Regions from separate parts of the Mesorhizobium sp. WSM1386 genome, predicted to be linked through region 4. Evidence: riboswitches for the same ligand, from Rfam matches in the RefSeq annotation. Region 4 holds a riboswitch; each other region holds the start of a gene.

Region 1 (6,990 bases), 2.0 Mb from region 4:
CGGCACATGCCGTTCGATCAGGCCGAACGCCGTGATGAAGGTCGGCGAGATCGCGACGCCGCTGATGAAGACGGTCAGCGCCAGCAGCGGCACGCTGTCGGCGGTGAGCGGCAGCAGCGTGCCGAGCGCGACCAGGGCGACCGCAATGGCAAGTTGGCGTTGCAGCGGCGCCTTGAGGTTGAACGCGCCGACGACGATGCCCAGCGCGAACGATCCCAGCGCATAGACGCCGATGACCAGGCTCGCGGCACCCGGCTGGCCGAGTTCCCTGGTGATCGCCACGGTGCTCACTTCCGTCGTGGCGAACGTCGCGCCGATGAAGATCAGGGCGAAGGTGATGATCTGCACCGGCCGCAGGCGGATCGCCGAACCGCTGGAGCCATTGGCTACCGGTCGCACTTTCGGCTCGGTCGAGCGCTGCAGGATGAAGGCCATCGATCCGACGGCGAGAAAGAACGTGCTCGCCAGCATGCCCGCCTCCGGGAACAGGCCGGCACTGAGGCCCACCGACAGGGATGCTCCGGCGATATAGACCAACTCGTCCGCCGCCGATTCGAAGGCGAACGCGGTGTTCATCTGAGGCCGGCCCCGGAAAATCTCGGTCCAGCGCGCCCGCACCATTGCCGGCATGCTGGGCATGGCTGCCGCCAGCAGCGCCGACACGAACAGCGTCCATATAGGCCAGTCCTGATTGGCGGACGCAATCAGTATGATGAAAGCGAGCACGGAGATGATGGTGGTGGGCACGACAATTGGGGTCTGGCCAAGACGGTCCACCAGCCTTGATATTTGCGGCGCCAGGAAAGCGTTGGCCAACGCGAATGTCGCCGAGACGGCGCCCGCCAGCCAGTACTCGCCGCGTGTCTGCGACAACATCGCCACGATGCCGATCGGAGCCATGGCAATCGGCAGGCGCGCCATGAAGCCGGCAGTTGCAAAGCCCTTGGCGCCAGGGGCGCGAAAGATTTCCGAATAGGGGTTCTGCATGATCCTGTTCCTCGACAAAGGACAATTCGACAATTACATACGAAGCGTATGAGTGTTAGATAGACCATACGTCGCGTATGTCAATTGGCATACGAGACGTATGTGAATGGGGCCAGACGGAATGCACAGACCTCGCAAGGAGATGATCGCGCAGACGCGTGCCAAGCTGATCGCCGCGGCCCGCCAGGCTTTCGGCACCATCGGTTACGCCGAGGCCTCCATGGATGATTTCACCGCGTCGGCCGGGCTGACGCGCGGCGCCCTCTATCATCACTTCGGCGACAAGAAGGGACTGCTGGAGGCGGTTATCGCCGAAATCGACGCCGAGATGGCGGCTCGGGTGAATGAGGTCGCATCGAGAGCGCCGAACCGCTGGCAACACTTCGTCGACGAGTGCACGACCTATATCGAAATGGCGTTGGAGCCGGAGATCCAGCGTATCATGTTCCGCGACGGTCCGGCCGTGCTGGGCGATCCGGCACAATGGTCGAATGCCAATGCCTGCGTCGGTTCAATGACCGATCATCTGACCGCGCTGCAGGGGGAGGGAGTGGTCGTCCCGAGCGTCGACCCCGAGACCGCCGCACGGCTGATCAACGGCGCCAGCAGCCAGGCGGCGCAGCGGATCGCCAATTCGAACGATCCCGAAGCGACATCGAGGAAGGTGGTGGCGGCGTTTAAGCAACTGCTCGAAGGCCTGCTCAGGAAACCGGGTTCGCAGCCGAACTGACATCCCGTCCGCGGTCCGGGATCCGCCCGCGATTGACAATCTTCGGGTTGAGCGCATCCTTCCCAGCCATCTCTGAGGGGATTCGGGGCATGTGGGATTTCGATATCGGCAGGTCGGTGTCCATCATGATGCGGACCTGGCCCTTCATTGTCTTTCGCATGGTCGTCTATTTCGGTATCACGCTGGCCTACATCATGGCGACCGGCACCGGTGCCTCGGTCGGCTATGGCGTCGGCCATATCTCCACAGATCCCGACGGGCCGATGTCCTTTGCCCTATGGGGCGGCGTGGTTGGCTTCGGCGTCGTCTCGATCGCCGTCTACTGGATCCGGGAATACATCCTCTACGTCGTCAAGGCCGGCCATATCGCCGTCATGGTCCATCTGATCGACGGCCAGGACGTCCCCGGCGGCCAGAACCAGATCGCCTATGCCAGGCAAGTCGTGACCGAGCGGTTCGCCGAGGCCAACATCCTTTTCGTCGTCGACCAGCTGGTCAAGGGCGCCATTCGCACCGTCACCGGCCTGCTCGGAGGCATCGCCGCCTTCCTGCCGATTCCGGGCCTGAGCGGTCTTGTCTCCTTCATCAACACGGTGATCCGCCTTTCGCTGACCTATGTCGACGAGATCATCCTCGGCTATAATATCCGCATCAATTCGTCCTCGCCCTTCGAGACGGCCCGGCAAGGCGTGGTGCTCTATTCCCAGAACGGCAAGACCATGGTCAAGAACGCCGTCTGGCTGGCGGTGATCATGTGGGGCGTGTCCTTCGTCATCTTCCTGTTGATGCTGGCTCCTGCCGCCGCAATTCTCTTCATCATACCGGGGCAACTGGCTGGTTGGGCCTTCGTGCTCGCCATCATCTTTGCCTGGGCGTTCAAGGCGGCTTTCATCGAGCCTTTCGCCATCGCCTGCCTGATGCAGGTCTATTTCAAGACCATCGCCGGCCAGGTGCCCGATCCCGCCTGGGACGCCCGGCTCGCCGAGGCATCGTCGAAATTCAGGGAACTCAAGGACAAGGCGCTGGCCTCCTCCGGCGGCTCGCGCTGGGACACGGCCGGCGCGACACGCTGATCGGCGGGGCTTACCGCCACCGCATCGACGGCGTTGAGGCGCGCCACCGTCGATTTGAGCCGCATCTCGCCTTGGCCGCAAAAAGTCTCGCTCATGATCAGTTCGGGCAACGGTAGGCGTCGGCCCCAGCCATGCGTTTCAAGGTCCGGTTTGGGCGCAAATTCGGAGACCCGACCGACGCAGAGATAGGCGACCGGCGTTACGTGATCGGGAATGGACAACAGGCTTTTCAGCGCCCCGGCCTCGATGATGCTGACCCAGCCGACGCCGACGCCCTCGGCGCGCGCGGCCAGCCAGAAATTCTGCACCGCGCAGACCGTGCTGTAGAGGTCCATTTCCGGATTGTGCCAGCGTCCCAGCGGTGAGCCCTGCGAGCGTTGTCGGTCACAGGTGATGCAGATGTTGAGCGCGCTTTCGCAGATGCCTTCCAGCTTGAGCTTGCGGTAGAGCGCCTGCCTTTCCTCTTCGATGGCCGGCAATTCCTGCTCGCGCGCGGCCAAGAACAGGTCGCGCACCTCCGCTCGTCGTGCGGCATCGCGAATGACGATGAAGTTCCATGGCTGCATGAAGCCGACCGACGGCGCGTGATGGGCGGCAAGCAGCAGCCGCGCCAGCACCTCGTCGTCGAGCGCGTCGGGCAGGAAGTGGCTGCGCACGTCACGCCGCGTGAACATGGCGCGGTAGACCGCGTCGCGCGCCATCTGGTCAAATCCGTCGCTACCAGGAGCGGTCATGTGTTCCGGCATCGCTTGTCCCCTTGCGATTGCTATCGATGCCAGCCGCCTGACCATGCGGATGACGATGTCTGCCAGGCCGGTCTTCTGGCTTGGGATCAACCCGCGTCCGGCGCCTTCCCGTCATCGACAGTGGCATTCACCGGCGCGGTCCCCCTCACAGCGTTGGGCACGCCACGGAATTCAACCGTGTTCCCGATTCTCCCGCTTGCGGCGGGCACCAGGCAGTGCCGGCGACCTTACGCCGAACCGCTGAGGGCGCCAATCCCCGCAGCGACGCCAATGGACGCAGGCGTGATTTTCCCCAGCGATCGAGCCGCGATGCATGGCCATCGCGGCGCCGGGGCACTAGATAGGGAGCATGGCCACTCGTCTCTACACGCATCCGATCTTCCTCGAACACATCACGCCGCCTGGCCACCCCGAGCGGCCGGATCGCTTGCGCGCCATCGAGCGCGTGCTCGACGACGAGGCCTTTGCCGCGCTCGATCGTGTCACGGCGCCGGAAGGTGACGAGGCCACCATCCTCTACGCGCATCCCGCCGATTTCGTCGCCCGCGTGCGCGCCGCCATCCCTGACCAAGGCATCGCCCGCATCGATGCCGACACCACCGCCAGCCCGAAGAGTTGGCAAGCGGCGATCGCGGCGATCGGCGCCGCCAATGCCGCCGTCGACGATGTCTTTGAGGGCCGCGCCGACAATGTCTTCGTCGCAGCGCGGCCTCCCGGCCACCATGCCGAAAAAACCACGGCCATGGGCTTCTGCCTCTTCAACACGGCGGCCATCGCCGCGCGTTATGCGCAGAAGAAGCATGGCATCGAGCGCGTGGCGGTCGTCGACTGGGACGTGCATCACGGCAACGGCACGCAGGACATTTTCTGGGATGATCCCTCGGTGCTCTACTGCTCGACGCATCAGATGCCGCTCTACCCCGGCACCGGCGCGAAGGACGAGACCGGCGCCGGCAATATCGTCAACGCGCCGCTGGCGCCGCAGACCGGCAGTGAGGTGTTTCGCGATGCCTTCCTGTCGCGCGTGCTGCCGGCGCTCGACAATTTCGCGCCGGAATTGATCGTCATTTCCGCAGGCTTCGATGCGCACCACCGCGACCCGCTGGCCGAGATCAACCTGACCGAGGACGATTTCGACTGGGCGACCGGCCAGCTGATGCAGCGTGCCGCGCGCCACAGCGGCAACCGGCTCGTCAGCCTGCTCGAGGGCGGCTACGATCTGCAGGGATTGGCATTTTCGGTCGCCGCCCATGTCGGGCGACTGATGAAAGGATGAACGATGGCTGGTGAGACCAACGAAGACGTCAAGGCGATGAGCTTCGAACAGGCACTCGACGCGCTGGAGAAGATCGTCGATGATCTGGAGCGTGGCGACGTGCCGCTCGACCAGTCGATCAAGATCTATGAGCGCGGCGAGGCATTGAAGGTGCATTGCGACCGGCTGCTGAAGGCTGCCGAGGACAAGGTCGAGAAGATCAGGCTGTCGCGCGACGGCAAGCCGGTCGGGACGGAGCCGCTCGACCCGGACTGAGGCGCGCAGCCGTCTCACCGGTTTTTGGACACGATCGTGATTGAGTATAGAGTTCGTCTCGATTGAAATGGCTCCAGGACAAGAGGAGATACGGAAGCGATGTGCAGAAACATCAAGACCCTGTTCAATTTTGATCCGCCGGCAACCAACGACGAAGTCCGCGACGCTGCACTTCAGTTCGTCCGCAAGCTGAGCGGAACGACGCGGCCCTCGAAGCAGAACCAGCACGCGTTCGACCGTGCGGTCGAAGTCATCGCGGCATCGGCGCGCGAGCTTCTCGATTCGCTTGAAACCAACCAGCATCCGCGCAATCGCGAAGAGGTTGCGGCCAAACTGCGGGCAAAGGCGGCGATCCGCTTTGCCTGATGTGGCCAGGGCGGTCCTTGGCCGCTGACAAGGAGAGTTCATGAGCTTCTTCCCAGGGAAAGACCCTGAAGCCGGCGACGCCTTTGCCAGCGACCAGATCGAGCTGATGGTCATCCCGAATGCCAAGGACATTGGCGGCTTTGAAGTCCGCCGCGCCTTGCCGACCGCCAAGAGACGGCTGGTCGGTCCGTTCATCTTCTTCGACCGCATGGGACCGGCGATCCTGCGCGCCGGCCAGGCGCTCGATGTCCGCCCGCATCCGCATATAGGCCTGTCGACGGTGACCTATCTGTTCGACGGCAAGATCCGCCATCGTGATTCCCTGGGCACCGAAATGGTGATCCAGCCCGGCGACGTGAACCTGATGACCGCCGGCCGCGGCATCGTGCACTCCGAGCGCACGCCGGAAGAACTGCGCGGCGCGCCGATGTCGATCTCCGGCCTGCAGACATGGCTGGCGCTGCCCGACGACAAGGAAGAGGTGGCGCCGGTGTTCGAGAACACCGCTGTCTTGCGGCTTCCCGATGTCGACGCCGAAGGCGTCAGCGGCCGCATTGTCATCGGCGATTTCCAGGGACTGCGCTCCCCGGTGCGCACCGACTCCGAGACGCTCTACGCCGATCTCAGGCTAGCGCCGGGCGCCAGCGTGAAAATCCCAGCCGATGCGGAAGAACGCGCCATCTATACGCTGGAAGGCGAGGTCGCGATTTCAGGCGACGTCTTCCCGGCCGAACGGCTGCTGGTGTTCCGGCCCGGTGACGACATCATCGTATCGTCGCAAACCGGTGCGCATTTCATGCTGTTCGGCGGCGCCTCGCTCGGTTCGAAGCGGTATATCTGGTGGAATTTCGTCTCGTCGTCCAAGGAGCGCATCGAACAGGCCAAGCAGGAGTGGAAGACGGGCCGCTTCGATATCGTTCCAGGAGATGAGGAAGAGTTTATTCCGCTGCCCGAAAGCTGAAGAAGGTCGGCGAGGGGACCTGATCGATCCGCGTCACCGACACGCATTTACTTTCGCCGGCCGGCGGCCTATCCCGCCGTTGAACAGAAAGCCCGAGCACCCGTGAACGCAACGCCGCATACGCCGCTTCTCGACAAGGTCCGTATTCCGGCGGACCTGCGCGCACTTGCCGAGAGCGAGCTGCCGCAACTGGCGTCCGAACTTCGCCTCGAACTGATCGACGCCGTGTCACGCACGGGCGGTCACCTGGGTGCCGGCCTCGGCGTGGTCGAACTGACGGTGGCGCTGCATTATGTCTTCGACACGCCGGATGACCGGCTGATCTGGGATGTCGGCCACCAGGCCTATCCGCACAAGATCCTGACCGGCCGCCGCGACCGCATCCGCACGCTGCGCCAGGAAGGTGGTCTGTCCGGCTTCACCCGCCGCGCCGAGAGTGAATACGATCCCTTTGGCGCCGCCCATTCCTCGACATCGATATCGGCTGGCCTCGGCATGGCCGCCGCGCGCGACCTCTCCGGTGGCCGCAACAACGTCATCGCCGTCATCGGCGATGGCGCCATGTCGGCCGGCATGGCCTATGAGGCGATGAACAA
Region 2 (6,990 bases), 2.9 Mb from region 4:
CACCTACCCGAAGGGCATCAAGGTCAGCGACGCCGAGATGGCAGCCCTCGACATAACCGGCGACACGTTCCATCCTGAATGGAACTACACAATCAAGCCGCGAACGTCGTAGCAGTTATTGTGCGCGGTATCCTTAGTACAGGCATGGATCATCAGCTGCGCGATCGCGCGGCATTTATGCCCGCGTCCTGCAGGCACTCGGCCTGGACGCCTGAGACAGGCCGCCGACATCAGCAACGACAGCGACGGTCAGGCGCTCGCCAGTGCCGACCTGCCCAAGCATGTCCACCTCAAGCGGCCAACCGGATCGTCCCGCGATGGCTGGGGCTTCGAGGTCGATATCGGTTCACTCGACAGAGTTCACGCTTGGATGAACAAGTGACTAAAGTAAGATGAGCGTGTGACTGCCGAAACGTATTTGGCCCCGCCGGTACTGTCGCATAGACACGCCGGGAAGCCCGCGCCTTGGGCCAAAATGGTGTCGCCTCGACCCAAACAGACCCGGATTTCGGCTGATGGTGGGCCAATATGACGGCCGGGCGGGCTCAGGCTAAGACACGAAGCCTCGGAGTTTTACATCAGTTATTAGGGGATTGTATCACCGGACCCCGCTCTCGAAATGAACGCAGCAACATGCCATGAATGCGGGGTGGCAGAATCGGCTCTTGACGTAGTCCCCATGCTGGCGAGATACAACACAAGCGGGCTCAGCAGGGAGCCTCCTTGCCGCCGCGCGCAAAAACCTCGATGACGTCCTCCTGATCGGGCTGTCCAACGCCGGTACGCACGGCTCGCAACAGATCCTTCAAAGAAAATCGCGGACTTTTAGCACTCTAAACCTCCCTGAATATGTACTTTGAGCTGCCGGTCGAGACCGTGGCGCTGTGGCCCCGTCGAAAGCAGAGCCGGCAGGAGCATTTGCCTTGTTCGAGGCGATGTATCGGAAACGATCCGCGATGCGGTGGAGCGTATCGACCTCGTCGGACGGCAAGATTGCCTCTGAAAGAGTGGGAGGACGCCAAATGGACGAAGTCAATACAACGAGTGCCGGCAAATGATGACACTGGTCAAGCGCCTAAAGGCCGCGGCTCATCTTGATCGACTTCGAATCCTGGGACTTTGTGCGCATGCGGACCTAACCGTCTGCGAGCTAGCAGAAGTTCTGAGTCTGGCGCGTGAGCACGTAATCGCACACGTCCGCCAGCTCGCCAGAGCTGGCTTTCTTCTCGGCAACGAACAGCGCCCCTGGCCTTCGTATCACCTCGAAGCAGGATGCTCGGACGGCGGCTTGGTTCAATTGTTGGTTGATCTCCTGCCCCACGGCGATGGCCATCACAGACAAGACCTACAGCGCCTGGAAGCGATACAGGGCGCGGTCAAAGGTGGCCGCCTGCTTGTCCCGAAACTTAGTCCCAATGGAGCGCGAAGCTGATATGAACAATTCGACTGGCGGGGCCATCGCGGAGCTTGATACTTGCGAATGGCCTCATCTGGCTGTCGCAGATTCCCGCGTTCACGAGCTGCTTTTAAGACAGGAGCGCCAGGAGCGGACGACCCTCAAACTTATCGCCTCCGAGAACTTCGTGTCCTCCGCGGTGCTGGAAGCGACCGGGTCTATTTTCACCAACAAGTATGCTGAGGGATATCCCGGCGCGCGCTACTACGCCGGAAACGAGATTGTCGATGAGCTTGAGAACCTCGCCATCGAGCGATTGAAGGCGCTATTCGGCTGTGAACACGCCAACGTGCAGCCTTATTCCGGCTCGCCGGCCAATCAGGCTGTCTGTCGAGCGCTGTTGTGTCCGGGAGACAAGATGATGGGCTTGGACCTCCCCGCCGGCGGGCATCTGACGCACGGTTGGGGCGTGAACTTCTCCGGCACGGACTATGAGCGAGTTCCGTACGAGCTACACGAAAAGACTCAGCAGATTGACCATGACCGCTTGCGCGAGACGGCCAAACGCGAACGACCGAAGCTCATTTGGGTCGGAGGAACTGCTTATCCGCGCATTTTTGACTATAAGGCAATGGCCGAAATCGCTTCGGAGGTGAACTCCTATCTGGTGGCCGACATCGCCCACATCAGCGGGCTCGTTGTCGCAGGCGTGCATCCGAATCCCGTTGGCCATTGCGATGTGGTCACCAGCACCTCCCACAAATCGATCCGCGGCCCTCGTGGTGGCTTCATCTTGTCAAGGAATGAAGACCGCTATCAGGCGCTCTATCATCCCAAGAGCAAACACAATCTGGCCAGACGCATAGACCGTGCCGTGTTCCCTCTCCTCCAGGGCGGACCGCACATGAATACGATTGCCGCGCTGGCTGTCGCTCTGCACGAAGCAGGGAATGCATCCTTCCGTGTGTACGGTCAGCAGATCGTCAACAACGCCAAGGCTCTGGCCCAGGCGCTTCTGGAGCGAGGTTATGAACTCGTAACGGGGGGCACTGACAATCACATGCTGATCCTTGATCCTCGGGACCGACCGCTGTCTGGGAAAGACTATGCCGAGCGCTTGTCGGAAGCAGGGATCATTACGAATTTCAACATGGTGCCGGGCGACCGGCGCCATCCCGCGCTCACCAGCGGCATACGGTTAGGCACGCCAGCAGTGACGTCGGTGGGGATGCGCGAGGCGGAGATGGTGCAGATTGCAGCGTTCATCGACCTGGTTTGCCGCCAGCCCGATGATTCGGACGTCCATGCCGGCGTGTGCAGAGACGTTGCCGACTTCTGTGCTGCGTTCGACATGCCTGGCATCTCCGACAGGTAAGGCGGCCGGATCAACTGTCACATCCGATTCCAACGTTTGAAGCGAGGACATTCTATGACCAGACAATTCGTGTTCTCTTCCGAATCCGTCGGTGCGGGACATCCCGACAAGATGGCCGACAATATCTCAGATGGCGTGCTTGATGCGATCCTTCGCAAGGATCCGAAGGCTCGTGTTGCTTGTGAAGCGTTGGTGAAGTCGGGGATGGTCGTTCTGGCTGGCGAGATCACCAGCCACGCGCAGATCGACTACAGCCAAGTTGCCCGCGATGTCATTTTGGACATTGGATATGACGACGATGCGATCGGCTTTGACGGCCGGCGTTGCGCCGTGATCTTGGCCTTGACCGAGCAGTCGCCTGACATCAGCCAGGGGGTCGACGAGGGACGAGGGCAGGATCTTGAGCAGGGAGCGGGGGATCAGGGCCTCATGTTCGGGTACGCGTGCAACGAGACCGAAACATTGATGCCGTTGCCAATCCAACTCGCTCACGATTTGACAAAAAAACAGGCAAAGGTGCGCCAAACCGGACGCCTTGGCTGGCTTCGCCCGGACGTTAAATCTCAAGTGTCCGTCCGCTACGAGGGTTTGCGCCCGGTAGCGCTTGATACCATAGTCCTGTCGACGCAGCATGACGAGGAGGTCTCACAAGCCACGGTGCGCGAAGCCGTGATTGAGGAGATCATAAGGCCGGTCTTGCCTCAGGACCTGGATACGACGGGGATAAGATTCCTGGTGAATCCAACAGGCCGGTTCGTGGTGGGTGGGCCGCGCGGCGATTGCGGGCTTACCGGCCGCAAGATCATCGTCGATTCCTACGGCGGCATGGGGCGTCATGGCGGCGGCGCCTTTTCGGGCAAGGACCCGTCCAAGGTCGATCGATCGGCCGCCTATGCGGCGCGGTACGTCGCAAAAAACGTCGTTGCCAGCGGACTTGCGGAGGTGTGCGAGGTTCAGCTTGCTTATGCGATCGGTGTGGCCGCGCCGGTCTCAGTCCTCGTCAATACATTCGGAACCGCAAAGATTGATGAAAAAAGGATCGAGCGCGCCGTCCTTGAGCTTTTCGATCTCCGGCCGAAAGGCATCATCAAGACGCTTGATCTCTTACGGCCGATTTACCGCAAGACCGCGACATACGGACACTTCGGCCGCGAAGAGCCGGAGTTCACCTGGGAAAAGACGGATAGAGCTGACGAGCTGTTGCGAGAGGCAGGACCGGCAGCTGCGTGATGCACGGGTATTGGATGCGTCGGCATATGGCGACCCCTCCACACTCGCCAAAAACAGGCCGGCCCCGGCGTGGCGAGAAGCCGGCTCTGGTTTTTGGCGGAGATATTGATGCCGGATTATGACGTGCTTTGCATCGGCAATGCCATTGTCGACATCATCGCCCAGTGCGAGGAGGAATTCCTCGAAACCAACGGCATCATCAAGGGCGCGATGAACCTCATCGATACCCACCGCGCCGAACTGCTCTACAGCCGCATGGGTCCGGCGATCGAAGCCTCCGGCGGCAGCGCCGGCAACACGGCGGCCGGCGTCGCCTCCTTCGGCGGCCGTGCCGCCTTCTTCGGCAAGGTTTCCAACGATGCGCTGGGCGAAATCTACGCGCATGACATCCATGCGCAGGGCGTCGCCTTCGACACCAAACCGCTCAAGGGCGAGCCGCCGACGGCCCGCTCGATGATCTTCGTCACCCCCGACGGCGAGCGCTCGATGAACACCTATCTCGGCGCCTGCGTCGAGCTCGGGCCGGAGGACGTCGAGGCCGACAAGGCGTCTGGCGCCAAGGTCACCTATTTCGAGGGCTATCTGTGGGATCCGCCGCGCGCCAAGGAAGCGATCCGGCAGACGGCCAGGCTGGCGCACGCGGCAAACCGCGAAGTGTCGATGACACTTTCGGATTCGTTCTGCGTCGACCGCTACCCCGACGAATTCCTCGAGTTGATGCGCTCGGGCACGGTCGATATCGTCTTTGCCAACAGCCACGAGATCAAGTCGCTCTACCAGACATCGTCGTTCGACGAGGCGCTGGCGCAGATCCGCAAGGATTGCCGGATCGCCGCCGTGACGCGGTCCGAGAAAGGCTCCGTCATCGTGCGCGGCGACGAGACCGTGGTCATCAAGGCCCCGCCATCAAGGAGCTGGTCGACACGACCGGCGCCGGCGACCTCTACGCCGCCGGCTTCCTGCATGGCTACACGCAAGGCCGCGACCTCAAGACCTGCGGCGACCTTGGCTCACTGGCGGCCGGATTGGTGATCCAGCAGATCGGCCCCAGGCCCCGGCAGAATTTGCGCCGCGAGGCTGAACAGGCGGGGCTGTTGTAGGGCAATATTTCGGCCACATATTGCCCACCCCTCCCCCTGTGCAGGCTGTCCAGACGAGCGCGTGTAAATCGAACGCGTACCAGTCCGAGAAGGAGGCCGGTTTTCTCTAAATTTCTGATTGTTGAGGCTCAGGAACACTGTCGCACTTCGGGCCAGTACTGCCGTCCGATCATGAATGGCCCACACGCGCCATTTTTTGACGAAGTCGTTTTGAGACGGGATCGTACAAAACGCAGATTCGGGAGCCAAAGTCTGCACACGCGAGAGTTCGCGCAGAGGCTCAGCTGGACGGCGACATGGAACTTGGAAACACGCCGCAGGCGAACAATTCACATAAGCACATAAACATTTCTTTATGCGTCATTGACAACAATGCGAGCGGCTGCGATTGTCGGCGTGTCGTGGTTCTTCGCAAGGCGTTGCCCCTGCGGAACTAAGAGGGAAGCCGGTGCAATGCCGGCGCTGCCCCCGCAACTGTAAGCGGCGAGCCAACCCACCAATGTCACTGGGGCGAACTGCCCCGGGAAGACGGGCAGAGGCTGTGACCCGCGAGCCAGGAGACCTGCCACGGTAACAACGTCCACGGGCGGGGTGTCTGGTGGCCGCGGCAGCTCGGCGTTGAGGCCGGACTGTCAGCGCCTTCCTTGTCCCCGCCCCAACCATCGGGGTATGGAATGAATGTCTCCCAGCAAGTTCCCACAGCAACGCTTGGCGTGCCGCGTATCGGTCGCCGGCGAGAACTGAAATTCGCGCTCGAAAGCTACTGGTCCGGAAAATCTTCTGCTACCAGCCTTCTGGCGACGGCAAAGGCGCTCCGTGCAGCCAGCTGGAACGAGCAGCACGACCGCGGCGTGTCAAAAATCCCGTCGAACGATTTCTCACTGTATGACCATGTGCTCGACACGGCAGCAATGGTCGGCGCCGTGCCAGCTCGTTACGGCTGGACGGGCGGCGAGGTCCCGCTTGACAACTACTTCGCGATGGCGCGCGGCACGCAAGGCGATAGCGCGGGTTGCGGACACGCCAGTCACGGGCATGCAGTTCAGGGGCAGCGCGTGACCGCAATGGAAATGACCAAATGGTTCGACACGAACTACCACTACATCGTGCCGGAACTGGCGGACGATCAGACATTCGCCCTCTCGTCGACCAAACCAGTCGATCACTTTCTGGAGGCAAAAGAGCTCGGCATCCATACACGCCCGGTCATCCTTGGACCGGTGACCTTCCTGAAGCTGGCGAAGTCTCCCGACCAGGGCTTTAATCCCATAGCGCTGCTACCGCGCCTGCTGCCGGTCTACGAGCAACTCCTGCAGAGGCTGGAGCTCTCGGGGGCCGACTGGGTGCAGATTGATGAGCCGGCGCTTGTGCTCGATCTCAACCCGAACGAACGAGCTGCCTTCAAATTCACCTACGGGCAGCTGTCTAAAGCCGCGCCCAAGTTAAAAATTATGCTGGCTACCTATTTCGGGCCGCTGGGAGACAATCTCGAGACCGCGCTTTCACTGCGCCTGGCGGGCCTACATCTCGACCTCGTGCGCGCTCCCGAGCAGTTGGAGACGGTTGGTCGGCTCGCACCAAAGGATCTGGTGCTCTCACTTGGCTTGATCGACGGCCGCAATGTCTGGCGTGCGAACCTGACTGCCATTCTCGACCGGATCAAGCCGGTCATTGCCGGCTGGCCGCTGGACCGCGTCGAAATTGCGCCTTCCTGCTCAATGCTTCATGTGCCGATGGACCTGCGAATGGAGACCGCGCTCGATGTAGACGTCCGTTCGTGGCTGGCATTCGCCGCCCAGAAGACTGAAGAGCTGCTCGTGCTGGCCCAAGCTTTGTCCGAAGGCAGGGAGGCCGTAGCAGGCGCCCTGAAAGCTTCTGCCGAGGCGGGC
Region 3 (6,990 bases), 3.1 Mb from region 4:
TGTGGGCGCGTCCCCAGCGAGAGCTGGTAGCATGGCAGCTGCCGGGTGAGGTCGCTGAAAAAGCGAAACCCGCTCTCGCGCTCGCCAGGCATTTGCGAGATGCCGGACGGCGCCAGTGCAATCATTGCCTCCTTGCGCGACACGGGCATGATCGAACTTGCCTCGTCCCCGCTGATATGAGGCACCATCAACGCGATGATGTCCAGCCGCGCCGGTATCGGCCGTGCCGCGATGTCATCGATGCTGAACTGGTGCTTGCCTTGCCAGTTGAGCGGACCATAGGATTTCAGCCGATGTTTCAAGCCCAGCCGCTCGAAGCCCTCGGGATCCTGCTTGAGCGTGGCAAACAACGGATGCGCGGTCGGCCCGTTGGCAAGGTCGATCAGCACATAGTCGTCGCCGACACTGTCGAGCCCGTTGAGCAGGCCGGCGACGACCGTTCCCGATTTGCCGGCGCCGCCTGCTCCGGCGAGCAGAATTCCCTTGCCGCCGACACCCAGCGTGCCCGCATGGGCCAGCCGCATGCCGCGCGCCGCATATTCCCAATGCAGGAAGGGGCGGAGCGGCGCCCCCGGCTCCCAAGGCGGGAACCTGTCATCGGCGGTCATCAGTTGAACGCCCAGACGGCGACCGGGGTCGTAGAACTGCCAGAAATCCAGGTCGTGGAAATGGTTGCCGCGCAGTCCGGCTTCCGCCAGCCGGCTGGCGAAGGCATGCTCCGTGAAGGGTCCTTGGCCCCAACTGGCTGGCGCCGCGATGCCATCCACGCCGGGATGGGCGACGAAGATGCGGCAGGTGTTGGCAGCCGCCCCATTGCCCGGAGCAGCGACAAAGCCGTGAACGACGGCATTCGCCAACGCGCCGGCACTCAGATGTGCGGTCAGCTCCAGATGCGGCAGGCCCACCGTGCGCGTCAGCGGGTAATGCGCGGCGCTGCTTTCGGCCTGCGCCAGCACATGACGTGCGTAGTCCGCTAGGTTCTCGAGAGTGACTTTCGGCATGGTTTGCCTGTTCCGACGCCGCCCAGCGACGAGAGTGCCTGACGCGCGTGCCTCAGTTGGCCTGCTTCACCGCGGGCCAACCGAGGGGTTCCTCGACCTCGTGGATGGGGTCAACGACGATGAGATCGGCAAGGTCGTCGTGGATATCGACCTTGAGGGGCTCGCTGGCACCCGCAAGCTGAGCCAGCAATTCGCTGGGAACCGGTCTTGCCGCGGCATCGGTCACGGCCGCCAGCAAGCCGAATTCGAGCAATTGTGAAACAAAGCCGTCAATCTCGGCGGCACCCAGCGCGCCGGTCGCCGTTGCGGCGCCGACCAGTTCGGAGGCAGGCACGCCGGACGACAGCGCATCCCAAAGCCTGCTGCCTGAATCCGAGAAGCCGAAATATTTGCCCGTCGTCAGGTCGAGAACGACGGCTTCGCCGTCGAAGGATTCAAAGACGATGTCCTTGCTCGCTATGGCATAGATGCCGGATTGTCGCATGTTTGCTCCCCGCCGAAGCAGGCCGCGCGGATGATCGCCGGCCCTCACGGTCAACCCTACCGTTGTAGAGGCGTCTAACCATTTGCAGGGTTTTTGGCAAGATGGCCCGCAGGCCCGGCGAGCGCGACCGCAGGCCCTGCCTGCCGGTTACGCCTCGATTTCCAGTGCCGACAGCGGCTTGGAGCAACAGGCCAGGATGAAGCCGTCGTCGATCTCATGATCGAGGATGCCGCCATTGTGGCTCATCTCGACATCGCCGGAGACCTTCTTCACCTTGCAGGTTCCGCACAGGCCGAATTCGCAGGCGGCGGGGATCCGCACGCCCGAAGCGCGCGCCGTCTGCAGCACCGTCTGGCCGGCGACGCATTCGGCGTCGACCTCCGAAAGCGAGAAGCGGATTGGCGTTGCCGCTTCGACCGGAACGACCGTGCCGCCTTCCGCGGGCGCCGCGAACGGCGCCGGGACCTCTTCCACGGCAGGGGCCGCAAAGCTCTCCTGATGATATTGCGTCATGTCGAAGCCCGCGGCTTCAAGCATGCCGCGCACGGCGCGCATGAAGGGATCGGGGCCGCAGCAGAAGATTTCGCGCTCGCGGAAATCCGGCGCCAGCAATGGCAGCCGGATCGCGTCGATGCGGCCCATATGGCCGTACCAGCCCTCGCGGCTCGACCGCTCCTCGATCATGAAGCCGAGCGACAGGCCGGGCATATGGCCGCCGAGCAGTTCGAGCTCCTTGCGGAAGATGATCTCTTCCGCGCGCCGCGCGCAATTGACGAAGCCGACATCGGTCCACGGCGCGCAGTCGTTCAGCCAGCGCAGCATCGACATCATCGGTGTCACGCCCGAACCGGCCGAGATGAACAGATATTTGGCCGCCGGATGGCTGTGCAGCGAGAAGTCGCCTGCCGGCCCGTAGGCCTTGACGTGCGAGCCGGGCACCAGATGGTCGAACATCCAGCGCGTGCCGATGCTGCCGGCCTGCGCCTTTACCGTCACCGCGATCGAGAATGGCCGCGACGGTGACGATGACAGCGTGTAGGTGCGCATCAGCGGCCCGTCCGAAGTCGGCAGCTCCAGCGTCACGAACTGGCCCGGTTTGTAGCGGAACCAGGTCTGGTTGTCGGACCGGAAGGTGAAGGTCTTCACGTCGGGCGCCTCATCGCTGACGCCGATCACTTCCAGCACCTGGAGCCGGTCGTTCCACGGCGCCATCTGGTCGAGATGGCGATAGAGGCCGAGATCCGTCATCGCATTCATCCTCTGGTCCTTCTTGCCCGGCTCATGTCGTGTTTGGGCGACATGAGCTCACGCAACGCTGCGCAGCGCCGGCTTGCCGTCTTCGGCAAGGCGCGGACCGATGAAGCGGGCGTACCAGTCGACGAACTGGATGACGCCGCCCTCGTGCAACTCCGAATAGGGGCCGGGCTCATAGGCCGGCGACAGGATGCCGAAGGCGTTCTCCTCGACGATGCGGCGGTCCTGGTCGTTGGTCTCGGTCCACACATGGGTGAGTTCGGCGAGATCGTAGTCGACGCCCTCGACCGCATCCTTGTGGACCAGCCATTTGGTCGTCACGGCGGTTTCCGTGGCGCTGATCGGCAGCACGCGGAAGGTCACGGCATGGTCGATGAGGATATGGTTCCATGTCGTCGGGTAGTGATAGTGCATCAAGGTGCCGATGCGGTCGGCCGAGACGTTGTCGGAGAGGTTCTTCCTCACCGCCCGCTTGCCACTCATCGTGTAGCTGACGGCATCGCGCAGCAGCGGCGCGCGGGTGGCGCGATACTGTCCGGCCGGATCGATGCGGAACTTGCTCGGCAGGCCGGCCGCCTCGCATTTTGCCCAGTGCGCCAGCATCTCCGGATCGCTGTCGGCGCCCTGCACGCCGGTCACGGTCGGTGCTTCCGGGAACGTCTTGCACAATTCCGGGTGATTGCCCGCGCAATGATAGCACTCGCGGTTGTTTTCCCAGACGAGCTTCCAATTGCCCTTCTCGATGATCGTGCTCTCGAAGGCGATCTTCGCCTCGCCGAGCCGGTGCGGCTTGAGGTAGGGTTCGATTATCGCCCACATCGGCGCGAAGTCGGCCGGCTCCTTGCCCAGGCAGATGAAGATATAGCCGGCGACGCTTTCGCAGGCGACCGGCTTCAGCCCGAACTGGCTCTTGTCGAAACCCTCGGCCATCTGGCGGGCGAACAGCAGGCGGCCGTCCAGCTCATAGGTCCACTGGTGATAGGGACAGACCAGTTTGGCGGCCACGCCCTTCTCGGTGTTGCAGACGCGGCTGCCGCGGTGGCGGCAGGAATTGTGGAAGGCGTTGATCTTGCCCTGCTGATCGCGCACCAGCACGACCGGATAGTCGCCGATCTGCACGGTGATGAAGCTGCCTGGCTTGGGCAGCTCGCAATCATGGCCGATGAACAGCCAATCGCGATACCAGATCAGCTCCATGTCGAGCTTGAAGTAGTCCGGATCGGTGTAAAAGGGCTGTTCCAGCGAAAAGCCCTGTCTGCGGCTGTTCAAGAGCCTCAGCATGTCGTTGCGAGCATCCATGTCCTGTCCTCATATCCAAGGACTGAACTGGTGGTGATGGAGGAAGGATCGGACGCAGGCCGGCGCCAGCCGGGCATGCATCATCCGCCCCTTGACCGCCCACCGCGATCAGTCGAGTTCTAGCAATCTCGGGCTGGTTTCCGGGCTCTGGAGTCGTCCTTGCGGACCATCGCGACACCTTCCCAGGCTTTCGCCCAGTGGTCTCCCGTTGCGACTTGAACTCCACCACCGTTGCGGGGGCAGCGCCGGATTCTGACCGGCTTCCCAATTCTCCACTCCGTCGTCACGAAGCGGCACCTGAGATGGCGTGATCTAATCACGGCATGCATCGCGGCGTCGGCATGAAAACGACATCGCATCCATGCGGCGCGACACGCATGCAAGATCGTCCCTACAATGATCGCGACCGTTGCAGCCGGCTCGTTGCCAGCACCCCAAACGTTGTTTTTCGAGCCTTGGCCGGAGCCAAAAAAGGTTAACAGTTTCGAAAAGTGACTATTAGCGGAGTCTAAAATCGAACCGAACGGTTCGTTTCTGTTGACGGTGCGTGCAGGACGTTGTGAACGCTGGGCCTCCGACACAGTTGGTGATAGCTCCCTTGATCTTATCTAACCAATTGATATCAAAAAGAAAAACATTGATGTGGAAGCCGTTGGTACAATTTCAAGTGGTGGATTCATGGTCCACGCGGAACAACTTCGTGATTGGAAACGGCCATCTGGCTTTCCCACATCCGCCCTGTCCGAACGACGCGATTTCATCCCAAGACACGCCGCTAGACGGACGGAAAAATACTGGAGTACCCAAAATGAAAAAGATTGTTCTCACTGCCGCCGCCCTTCTGGCCATTTCCGGCAGCGCCTTCGCTGGTAGCGACCATTATAGTTCGGACCATTACGGTTCAAATGCGACCCCTGCAGCCACTGCCGTCGACAGCTCGTACACCGCTTCGGTCAAGAAGTCGGAACCGGCTGCTCAGACGCCTGTCCAGGGTGCCGACCACAACCTCTTCGGTAACCACTAACCGCCGGTTGACGGCTGCTTGCCCGCCGTCCTGGCGAACTCAAAAATTCATCAAAATTCAGGAGACTTGAAATGAAGAAGATCATCCTTGCTGCCGCCGCCGTCCTGGCCATTTCGGGCAGCGCTCTCGCCGGCAGCGACAACTATGGCGCCAACCAGCCTGCCGTGACTTCGACCGACAATTCGTACACGGCTTCGACCAAGAAGTCGGAACCGGCTGACCAGAAGCCTGTCGTCGGCGCCGACCACAACCTCTTCGGCAACAATTAAAGCCGACCCGACAATGGCGGGTTTGCCTGCCATGCCGTGGAATTCGAGACTTCAGGAGACTTGAAATGAAGAAGATCATCCTTGCTGCCGCTGCCGTCCTGGCCGTTTCCGGCAGCGCTTTTGCCGGCAGTGACAACTATGACTCCAATGGCGCCAACCAGCCTGCCGTGACTTCGACCGACAATTCGTACACGGCTTCGACCAAGAAGTCGGAACCGGCTGACCAGAAGCCTGTCGTCGGCGCCGACCGCAACCTCTTCGGCAACAACTAACAGCCGACCCGGCAGCGGCGGGTTTGCCCGCCGCTGCCTTCAGGAGACTTGAAATGAAGAAGATCATCCTTGCTGCCGCCGCCGTTCTGGCGATTTCCGGCAGCGCTTTCGCCGGCAGCGACAATTATGGCTCCAATGGCGCCAACCAGCCTGCCGTGACTTCGACCGATGTGGACGCTTCGCATACCGGTTCGATCCGCGACAGCGGCTCGCCTGTCTACAAGCTGCTCAATTCGTCGGGCAACGTGCAGAAGCCGGCCCCTCAGAGCAACGACCGGGACCACGTCGGCAATCACTAACAGTCGAAGTCGGTTTTAAGAATGAGCGGCGGGCATGGCCCGCCGTTTTTTGTCGTTGAGGTCGGCTTTTAGCTCAAGCCGCCTTTGCTTCCGCCTCGTGCAGCGCGAAGGACCGGCCATCCGCGTCGAAGATATGCAGGTCCTCGGCATTGGCGCTCAGCCGCAATGTCGAGCCGCGCTTGACCTCGACATTGCCGGGCAGCTTGGTCACCAGCGGCAGGTCGGCGCGGCCGATGTCGACATAGACCAGCTGGACCTCGCCGAGCTGTTCGACATAATCCACCGTGCCTTCGAACAGATAGTCCGTGCCGCTGGCGATGATCAGATCCTCTGGCCGCACGCCGAAGCTTACCGCCGCGCCCTTCGCCGAAGCCGGTGTCGCGATCGGCACCGTCGCCTTGCGGCCACCGACGTGGCTGACGACGGTCGGGTTTCCGGTCTTGTCGATGGTCGCCGGCAGGATGTTCATGGCCGGCGAGCCGATGAACTGGGCGACGAACAGATTGCCGGGCTTCTTGTAGAGCTCCATCGGCGTGCCGACCTGTTCGATATGGCCTTCCTTGAGCACGACGATGCGATCGGCCAGCGTCATGGCCTCGACCTGGTCATGGGTGACGTAGATCATGGTCGTGTTGGGCATCGATTCCTTGAGCTTGGCGATCTCGATGCGGGTGGCGACGCGGAGCGCCGCGTCAAGGTTCGACAGCGGCTCGTCGAACAGGAACACTTTCGGATTGCGCACGATGGCGCGGCCGATGGCGACGCGCTGGCGCTGGCCGCCCGACATCGCCTTGGGCAGCCGGTCGAGATATTTGGTCAGCTGCAGGATCTCCGCTGCCTGGCGCACGCGACGGTCGATCTCGGCCTTGTTCTCTTTGCCGATCTTCATCGAGAACGCCATGTTGTCGTAGACGGTCATGTGCGGATAGAGCGCGTAGGACTGGAACACCATGGCGATGCCCCGCTTCGACGGCGGCACGTCGTTGACCACCTCGCCATCGATCTTGAGCTCACCTGAGGTGATTTCCTCGAGCCCGGCTATGGAGCGCAGCAGGGTCGACTTGCCGCAGCCCGACGGACCCACGAAG
Region 4 (6,990 bases):
TGACGGCGCGAGCGCGCACCACCCGCGACACGGCCTCACCAACCGAGCGTGGCTTCGGCTTTTGCGGATCCGTGGTGTCGAGCACGATGACGTCGGCATTCCTGCCGAGCGCTGCGAGGGCTGCCGAAAATCCACCGATGAAGGCGACGTCGGCGGAGCCTTCGAGGATGTCGCGGCCGGGGTCGTCGCCGGTGTGGACGAGAAGGTCGGCCTCGGCGATGCGGCCCTCGAAAGCGCCGGGCGCGGAGACGCCTTCGCCGCCGGCACCGCCATAGGCATGCGAGGTGGCGTCGAGATAGGCGCGGCCGATCTCCTCGCGCGCGCTCCAGTCGCCGCTCGACAGCAGATCCTCGACGCCGGCGCCGTAAGTGCCGGGCGAGGTGCCGAAGATGCGCGGGCTGATCTTGCCGTCGGCGCGGGTTTTGGCTGCGAGCGGGTTTTCCGCATCCTCCTCGTCGCGGCCGGCGACGGCATTGGCGGCGGCATCGATTAGCGCGATCTGGGTCGGGAACATGTCGCGGAACAGGCCCGATATGCGCCAGGTGACATCGACGCGTGGCCTGCCGAGCGTGGCCGGCGGCAACACCTCGATGCCGGTGATGCGGCCGGTGGCAGCATCCCATTGCGGGCGGCAGCCCATCAATGCCAGACCTTGAGCAATCTCTTCGCCGCCGGTGCGCAGCGAGGCCGAGCCCCAGAGGTCGATGACCAGCGAGCGCGGCCAGTCGCCATGCGACTGCATGTAGCCGCGCACCACTTCTTCCGCCGCAGCCTTGCCCAGATCATAGGCGGTCGGCGTCGGCATGGTGCGCGGATCCGACGTGAACAGGTTACGGCCGGTGGGCAGCACGTCGGAACGGCCCCGCGCCGGCGCGCCGGCCGGACCGGCCTTGACGTGGCGGCCATCGAGCGCGGCGAGCAGCGCCGCCTTCTCGGCCTCGGCACTTTGGCGGCGCATGGCGTCGGGCTCCTCCTCGGGCGCACGGCCATAGACATGCAACCCGTCCTTGATGGCAAAATCCTTGAGATCGCAAAGCCAGGCGTCGATGCGGCGCAGCGCTTCGTCGGGTGCGTCGGTCCTGGCGACGCCGGCTTCCGAGGCGAGGCCGGTTTTCTGCGCGGTCTCGACGATCAGCTTGACCAGACGATCGCGGCGGCGGCGGTCGAGGCCATCGGCCTGGGCGTATTCGTCGACCAGCCGTTCAAGCTTGTGCTGGTTTTCGTCGAGCCCGGCACCGGTCAGCGGCGGCGGCAGATGGCCAAGCGTGACGGCGGCGATGCGCCGCTTGGCCTGCGCTGCCTCGCCGGGATTGGAGACGATGAAGGGATAGATGACAGGCAGCGGACCGGTGACGATCTCGGGAAAGCAGTTTTGCGAAAGCGCGACGGTTTTGCCCGGCAGCCATTCCAGCGTGCCATGGGCGCCGACATGGATAAGGGCATGGACGCCGAGCGACTTGCGCAGCCAGAGGCCAAAGGCGAGGAGCGCATGGCGGGGCGGGAGCGTCGGGTCGTGATAGTCGGCGCGGCGGTCGGCGGAGCGGCCGCGATCGGGGGCGAGGGCTACGGTGATGTTGCCGAAGGTGGCGGCGCGGAAGGGGAAGTGGGCGGCGGCCTTTTGTGAAGATTGGAGCGAGGCGCCCCCCTCTGTCCTGCCGGACATCTCCCCCTCAAGGGGGGAGATTGGCAGTTTAGTCGCCGGCTCTCCCTTTACAAGATCGGAGATTGGCGAAGGCGGAGATGGGAGCGCAATCTCCCCCCTAGAGGGGGAGATGTCCGGCAGGACAGAGGGGGGCGCCTCACGCAAGCCTCTCCCTTCGGCTTTTCCCCATGCAGCCTCTACCGCGGCAATTGCCGCGGTTGGCAGGCTCTTCGAGAAGTCCAGATATTCCTCCAGCCCCAGCCCATCCTCGCCCCGCTCCAGCAAACCCAGCAACTCACGCGGCGTCTCAGGAATCCCCTCAACCCCATAACCCTGCTCCTTCAGGTCGTGCAGCATGGCCAGCACGCTGGAGGGCACGTCGAGGCCGACGGCGTAGCCGGTGCGGCCGGGGGCGCTTGGATAGTCCGGGATGAGGATCGCCAGTTTGCGGGTCGTGCTGGGCGTTTGCTGCAGCTTGATGAAAGCCGCAACGCGGTCCGCGACTTGGGCGACACGATCCGGTTCCGGCCGATTGGCGAAAGCGCGATGACCAAGTGCCGGATCGGTCTCGCTCTCGCCCTTGAAGGAAATGGCGCCGGCCAGGATGCGGCCGTCGAGTTCGGGCAGCACGACGTGCATGGCGAGGTCGGCGGGCGCCAAGCCGCGCTGGTTGTTTTCCCACACGTCGCGGCGGGTGGTGGCGACGATGACCTGGAAGACGGGCACGCCGGCGCGGTCGAACAGGGTTTCGACGCCGGGTTCGGCACCGGAGGCAAAGGCGGTCGCGGCGATGATGGCGGCAGGTTTCAGCGTGGCGAGCGCGGTTTCCACGAAGGCCAGGGATGCCGGGTCCTTGAGGCTGGAGACGAAGATCGGGACGGGGGTTATGCCGCGTTGGGTGAGTGCTTCGAAAAGGGCATCGATCGGCGCGACATCGGCGGCTAGCAGCATCGAGCGGTAGAAGAGGATGGGGATGACTGGCGTGGCGTTTCCCTCCCCCTCGAGGGGAGGGTGGCCCGCAGGGCCGGGTGGGGTCGGTACGACCGGGGGCGACGTTTCCTTGAGTCGGCGCGCTCCGGAGAGGACCCCACCCCGGCCTGCGGCCGGACCCTCCCCTCGGGGGAGGGGGACGATGCCGCGTGTGGGCTCGTAGTAGCCGACTTTTGGAACTTCGACCGGCTCGGCAATTTCCGCATCCTGCCCAGCCAGCCCCGCCAGCCTCCGCATCAGCGCACTCATATTGGCCGGGCCGCCCTCGCGGAAATAGCCGAGCAGGCTATCCAACTCCTCGCGCGGCAGCGTCGAGGCTTTGATGAGGCGGAGATCCTCGTCGTGGCTCTCACCCGGCAGCAGCGCCAGTTTAATGCCGTGCGCGCGGGCGGTCGCGGCGAGCTGGTCGCAGCCGTAGCGCCACCAGTCGTGGCCGCCGAGGATGCGCACGAGGATGATCTTGGCATGGCGGGCGACGCTGTCGACCCAGAGGTCGACGGACATGGGATGACGCAGGTCGCGCAGTGCGGCGAGCCGCATCGAGGGCAAGCGGCCAGCATCGGCCTTCCACGCCTCCGCCAATCCGGCCAGATCGCTGTCGGTGAAGGACAGCGCCACGATATCCGCCGGCGTCTGCCGCAGGTCGACCGGCTCGGCGAGATCGTCGAGCGAGGCGGAAGTCGTGGTGAGGATGTGCATCGCGGCCTGTCCGAGATCAGCCGGCGAGTATGCGTTCGATCGCCGGGCGGTTCAGCCCCTTGAGACCGATGACGACGAGGCGCGAACGACGATCGTCCTCAGCCGTCCAGGCGCGGTCATAGTAATGATTGACGCGCGGCCCGACGGCTTGGAGCAAGAGCCGCATCGGCTTGCCGCCGACCTCGACGAAGCCTTTGACGCGCAGGACGTTTTCCTGTTCGGCGGCGTTGGCGACGCGCTTTGCCAGCTCGTCGGGATTGGCGATCGAGGGAATGTCGACGATGAAGGTGTCGAAGTCGTCATGCTCGTGGTCGAACGCACCGTCATGATGGGACTTGCGGTTCTCGATGTCGTCCTCGACTGCGAGACCGAGGCCGAGCAGCACGGAGGGATCGACCTTGCCATGCGAGGTCGGCACGATCTTCACGGCGCGGGCGGAGTGTTCGTTGATGATGGCGTTGGCGCGGGCTGAGCCTGCGGCGTCCATCAGGTCGCTCTTCGACAGGATGATCAGGTCGGCGCAGGCGATCTGGTCCTCGAACACTTCCTCGACCGGGTCGTCATGGTCGAGGCTCTCATCCTGAGCGCGCTGCGCCTGCAGCGCGTCCATGTCGTTGGCGACGCGGCCTTCGGCCAGCGCCGGGCCATCGACCACGGCGATGACGCCGTCGACCGTGACGCGGCTTTTCACCGTCGGCCACTGGAAGGCCTGGACCAGCGGCTTGGGCAGAGCCAGGCCCGAGGTCTCGATCAGGATGTGGTCGACCTTCGGCGTCAGCGCCAGGATCTGGTCGAGCGCCGGCACGAAATCGTCGGCGACGGTGCAGCAGATGCAGCCATTGGCCAATTCGACGATGTTTTCCTCCGGACAGGTGTCGATGCCGCAGCCCTTCAAAATCTCGCCGTCGATGCCGATGTCGCCGAACTCGTTGACGATGATGGCAATGCGTTTGCCGCCGGCGTTTTCCAGGAGATGGCGGACCAGTGTCGTCTTGCCCGCGCCGAGAAAGCCGGTGACGACGGTGCAGGGAACGCGAGAAAGGTTGGCGGACGAATCTGGAGCAGTCATGGTCAGTCCTTCAGCATGTCGAGAGGAGGGATGCGGGCAACGAGGCCACCCTTGAGGCTATCGGGCCGGCCACGCCACGGGATGAGGCCGTCGGTCGAAGTGGCGAAGAGCTTTGCGCCGGCGACAAGGTCGGCGCCGCTGGCCGTGGTCAGGTCGCCGATGACATAGCTCCAGCAGCCATCGCGCAGGATCGCGGCGCTCAGCCGGCGCTTGCAATTGCCGAGGCATTCGACGGTGCGGACGCAGATATCTTCGCCCGAGGCGGCGTTGCGCGTATCCTCAGCCAGCAGTTCGCCGGCGCGGGGATGGGCGTCGGAGCCGGTTTCGTCACGGCACGAGGCACAGATGATCACGGTGACGCCGGACAAGGCATCGCTGTCGGCGGACGAATTGTCCGCTGTGCCAGCCGAAAAACTGCTGTTCTGGTCCAAAAAACCGGGCTCCTTGCCCGGAAACCCGCCGGGCGATCGGATTATGTTGTCGCAGACGGCAGGTCTCCTGGCTCGCGGGTCATCGCCTTGGTTAGCCGCCTTCCCGGGAATTCCCAGTGGCTTTCGGCCTTGGCTCGTCGCTTACAGTTGCGGGGACAGCCGCGGATTTGAGATTTTTTCATCCCGCACCGCATTCCCTCTTAGCCCCTCTCATTGAAGAGAAGAGACCGTCTGGAGCGGATTTAGGCTGTTGCGGGCAGGACTGTCAACGCGGGCCTACGACATGGCGATGTCGGCAAGTGACGGTCCGAGGTCGCCAGCGGGCGTCACTTCCATGCGCTCAAGCCCGAGCCAGCCCTGCATTTGCTTCAATTCCTCGAAAAGCTGGGCGGCGGTTTCAGGCGGTGCGCCAGCTTCGGCATAGGCTGCGTGGACGCGTAGCACACTCGCCGGCCGATCGGCCTTGAGATCGACGCGCGCTACAATCCTGTCGCCGAGCAGGAACGGCAGGACGTAATAGCCGTATTGGCGCTTTTCGGCCGGCGTGTAGATCTCGATACGGTAGTGGAAATCGAACAGCCGCTCCGAGCGCGAGCGTTCGAAGACCACGGGATCGAACGGGGCCAGCAAGGCACGGGCGTCGATTTTCCTGGGCAGACGCGCATCCTTGTGCAGGTAAGCGGGCTTATCCCAGCCTTCGACGCGCACCGGCAGCAGCTCACCGAGTTCGACCAATTCCTCCAGGCGGCCCTTCATGTCGGCGGGGGAAAGGCGGAAATAGTCGCGCAAATCGCCTGATGTCGCCACGCCATGGGCGCGGGCGGAGATGCGCAGCAATTCGCGGTGCGCGTCCTCGGCGGCCGGTACGGGCAGGTCTAGGATCGCCGGCGGCAGCACGCGCTCGGGCAGGTCATAGAAGCGCTCGAACCCGCGGCGGTGCGCCGTCGTGATGCGCCCGGCCCAGAACAGCCATTCGAAGGCATGCTTGGCGTGGCTCCAGCCCCACCAGCCGCCCGAGCCTTTCTGGCCTTCGAGCGCGGAAGCAGCGATCGGGCCGCGCGCGACGACCTCGCGGTAGATCTCTTCTATATAGGCGGCGTGCTCGCGGCCCCATTTGGCCAGCCCCAGATACATCTCTTTGCCTTGCTCGGCGCGCTGCATGCGCCAGCGCATCAGCGGCCAGGTCTCCACCGGCAGGAAGGAGGCCTCGTGCGCCCAGTATTCGAACACCGTGCGCTTGCGGGTGACGGCGGCGTTGTCGAGCAGAGCGAGCGGGTAGGGGCCAAGGCGCGAATAGAGCGGCATATAATGCGCGCGCACCACCGCGCTTACGGAATCGATCTGCAGCAGGCCGGTGCGGGACAGAACGCGGGCGAAATGACGGCGGTCGGGCGTGCCATTAGGGCGGGGGTCGAGAAAACCCTGAGCGGCGAGCGCGACGCGCCGGGCGGTGGCAAGCGAGATCTTTTCCTTCATTCGGATGCGACTCTTGTAACTCGTTGACCGTCGTTTGATGGGTGATTCCTGCCCATGCTAGCAGGGTTTTGGCGGCATCCATGTCAGGAGAGAAAAGTGGAGTAAAGAGCGAAGGAAATCAAACGGGAGCGTATCGGACCAGTTTCTCCGTATATGCCGTCCAGCACCGCGTTTTGAACAAGGTTTGACTTGCTTCGCTGGAAGTGCTGCGCTAACCCTCGCCGCGTTGCAGCATAGGCCCCTTAAAACGGTTCAGCGGTTAAACTGTCACGCTTCCGCATTAAGGTCCGGTGCTGTAATCAAAGTGGATTGGCGCCAACGGAAAGCCGCTGCATGAACGCACTTCTCAGTTCGTACCTGCCCATCGTCATGTTCATCGGCGTGGCGCTGGTTGTCGGCCTGGCACTGCTGGCCGCACCGTTCCTGGTGGCGTACCGCAACCCCGATCCCGAAAAGCTTTCCGCCTACGAGTGCGGTTTCAACTCGTTCGACGATGCCCGCATGAAATTCGACATCCGCTTCTACCTGGTGTCGATCCTGTTCATCATCTTCGACCTGGAAGTCGCCTTCCTGTTTCCCTGGGCGGTGTCCTTCTCGAAGATTGGCATGCTCGGCTTCTGGTCGATGATGGTGTTTTTGGCAGTGCTGACCATCGGCTTTGCCTATGAATGGAAAAAAGGAGC

What was found. Region 4 has a riboswitch for cobalamin ahead of AC0NIH_RS17120 (DUF1636 family protein). Riboswitches for the same ligand answer to the same signal wherever they lie in the genome.
Region 1: another riboswitch for cobalamin. It lies ahead of bluB (5,6-dimethylbenzimidazole synthase); the one in region 4 lies ahead of AC0NIH_RS17120 (DUF1636 family protein).
Region 2: another riboswitch for cobalamin. It lies ahead of metE (5-methyltetrahydropteroyltriglutamate--homocysteine S-methyltransferase); the one in region 4 lies ahead of AC0NIH_RS17120 (DUF1636 family protein).
Region 3: another riboswitch for cobalamin. It lies ahead of AC0NIH_RS01825 (aromatic ring-hydroxylating oxygenase subunit alpha); the one in region 4 lies ahead of AC0NIH_RS17120 (DUF1636 family protein).

Annotation. Positions count from the first base shown of each region.
Region 1 covers NZ_CM148373.1:5,522,687-5,529,676, reverse strand. The annotation lists gene AC0NIH_RS27180 (MFS transporter) at 1-987, opposite strand, end outside; gene AC0NIH_RS27175 (TetR/AcrR family transcriptional regulator) at 1,109-1,717, shown strand; gene AC0NIH_RS27170 (hypothetical protein) at 1,807-2,790, shown strand; partial or broken gene bluB (5,6-dimethylbenzimidazole synthase) at 2,877-3,536, opposite strand; cobalamin riboswitch at 3,585-3,764, opposite strand; gene AC0NIH_RS27160 (histone deacetylase family protein) at 3,886-4,812, shown strand; gene AC0NIH_RS27155 (exodeoxyribonuclease VII small subunit) at 4,816-5,067, shown strand; gene AC0NIH_RS27150 (DUF2277 domain-containing protein) at 5,167-5,433, shown strand; gene AC0NIH_RS27145 (pirin family protein) at 5,474-6,394, shown strand; gene dxs (1-deoxy-D-xylulose-5-phosphate synthase) at 6,497-6,990, shown strand, end outside.
Region 2 covers NZ_CM148373.1:6,428,673-6,435,662, forward strand. The annotation lists partial or broken gene AC0NIH_RS31350 (ISAzo13 family transposase) at 1-112, shown strand, start outside; partial or broken gene AC0NIH_RS31355 (XRE family transcriptional regulator) at 165-322, shown strand; gene AC0NIH_RS31360 (hypothetical protein) at 1,151-1,333, opposite strand; gene AC0NIH_RS31365 (serine hydroxymethyltransferase) at 1,434-2,771, shown strand; gene metK (methionine adenosyltransferase) at 2,826-4,001, shown strand; partial or broken gene AC0NIH_RS31375 (adenosine kinase) at 4,110-5,101, shown strand; cobalamin riboswitch at 5,487-5,685, shown strand; partial or broken gene metE (5-methyltetrahydropteroyltriglutamate--homocysteine S-methyltransferase) at 5,776-6,990, shown strand, end outside.
Region 3 covers NZ_CM148373.1:390,368-397,357, reverse strand. The annotation lists gene AC0NIH_RS01840 (serine kinase) at 1-1,001, opposite strand, end outside; gene AC0NIH_RS01835 (PqqD family peptide modification chaperone) at 1,054-1,485, opposite strand; gene AC0NIH_RS01830 (FAD-binding oxidoreductase) at 1,633-2,733, opposite strand; gene AC0NIH_RS01825 (aromatic ring-hydroxylating oxygenase subunit alpha) at 2,791-4,038, opposite strand; cobalamin riboswitch at 4,153-4,354, opposite strand; gene AC0NIH_RS01820 (DUF680 domain-containing protein) at 4,847-5,062, shown strand; gene AC0NIH_RS01815 (DUF680 domain-containing protein) at 5,134-5,331, shown strand; gene AC0NIH_RS01810 (DUF680 domain-containing protein) at 5,397-5,603, shown strand; gene AC0NIH_RS01805 (DUF680 domain-containing protein) at 5,657-5,902, shown strand; gene AC0NIH_RS01800 (ABC transporter ATP-binding protein) at 5,976-6,990, opposite strand, start outside.
Region 4 covers NZ_CM148373.1:3,479,804-3,486,793, forward strand. The annotation lists gene AC0NIH_RS17110 (cobaltochelatase subunit CobN) at 1-3,331, opposite strand, end outside; gene cobW (cobalamin biosynthesis protein CobW) at 3,348-4,400, opposite strand; gene AC0NIH_RS17120 (DUF1636 family protein) at 4,403-4,831, opposite strand; cobalamin riboswitch at 4,872-5,078, opposite strand; gene AC0NIH_RS17125 (winged helix-turn-helix domain-containing protein) at 5,108-6,307, opposite strand; gene AC0NIH_RS17130 (NADH-quinone oxidoreductase subunit A) at 6,641-6,990, shown strand, end outside.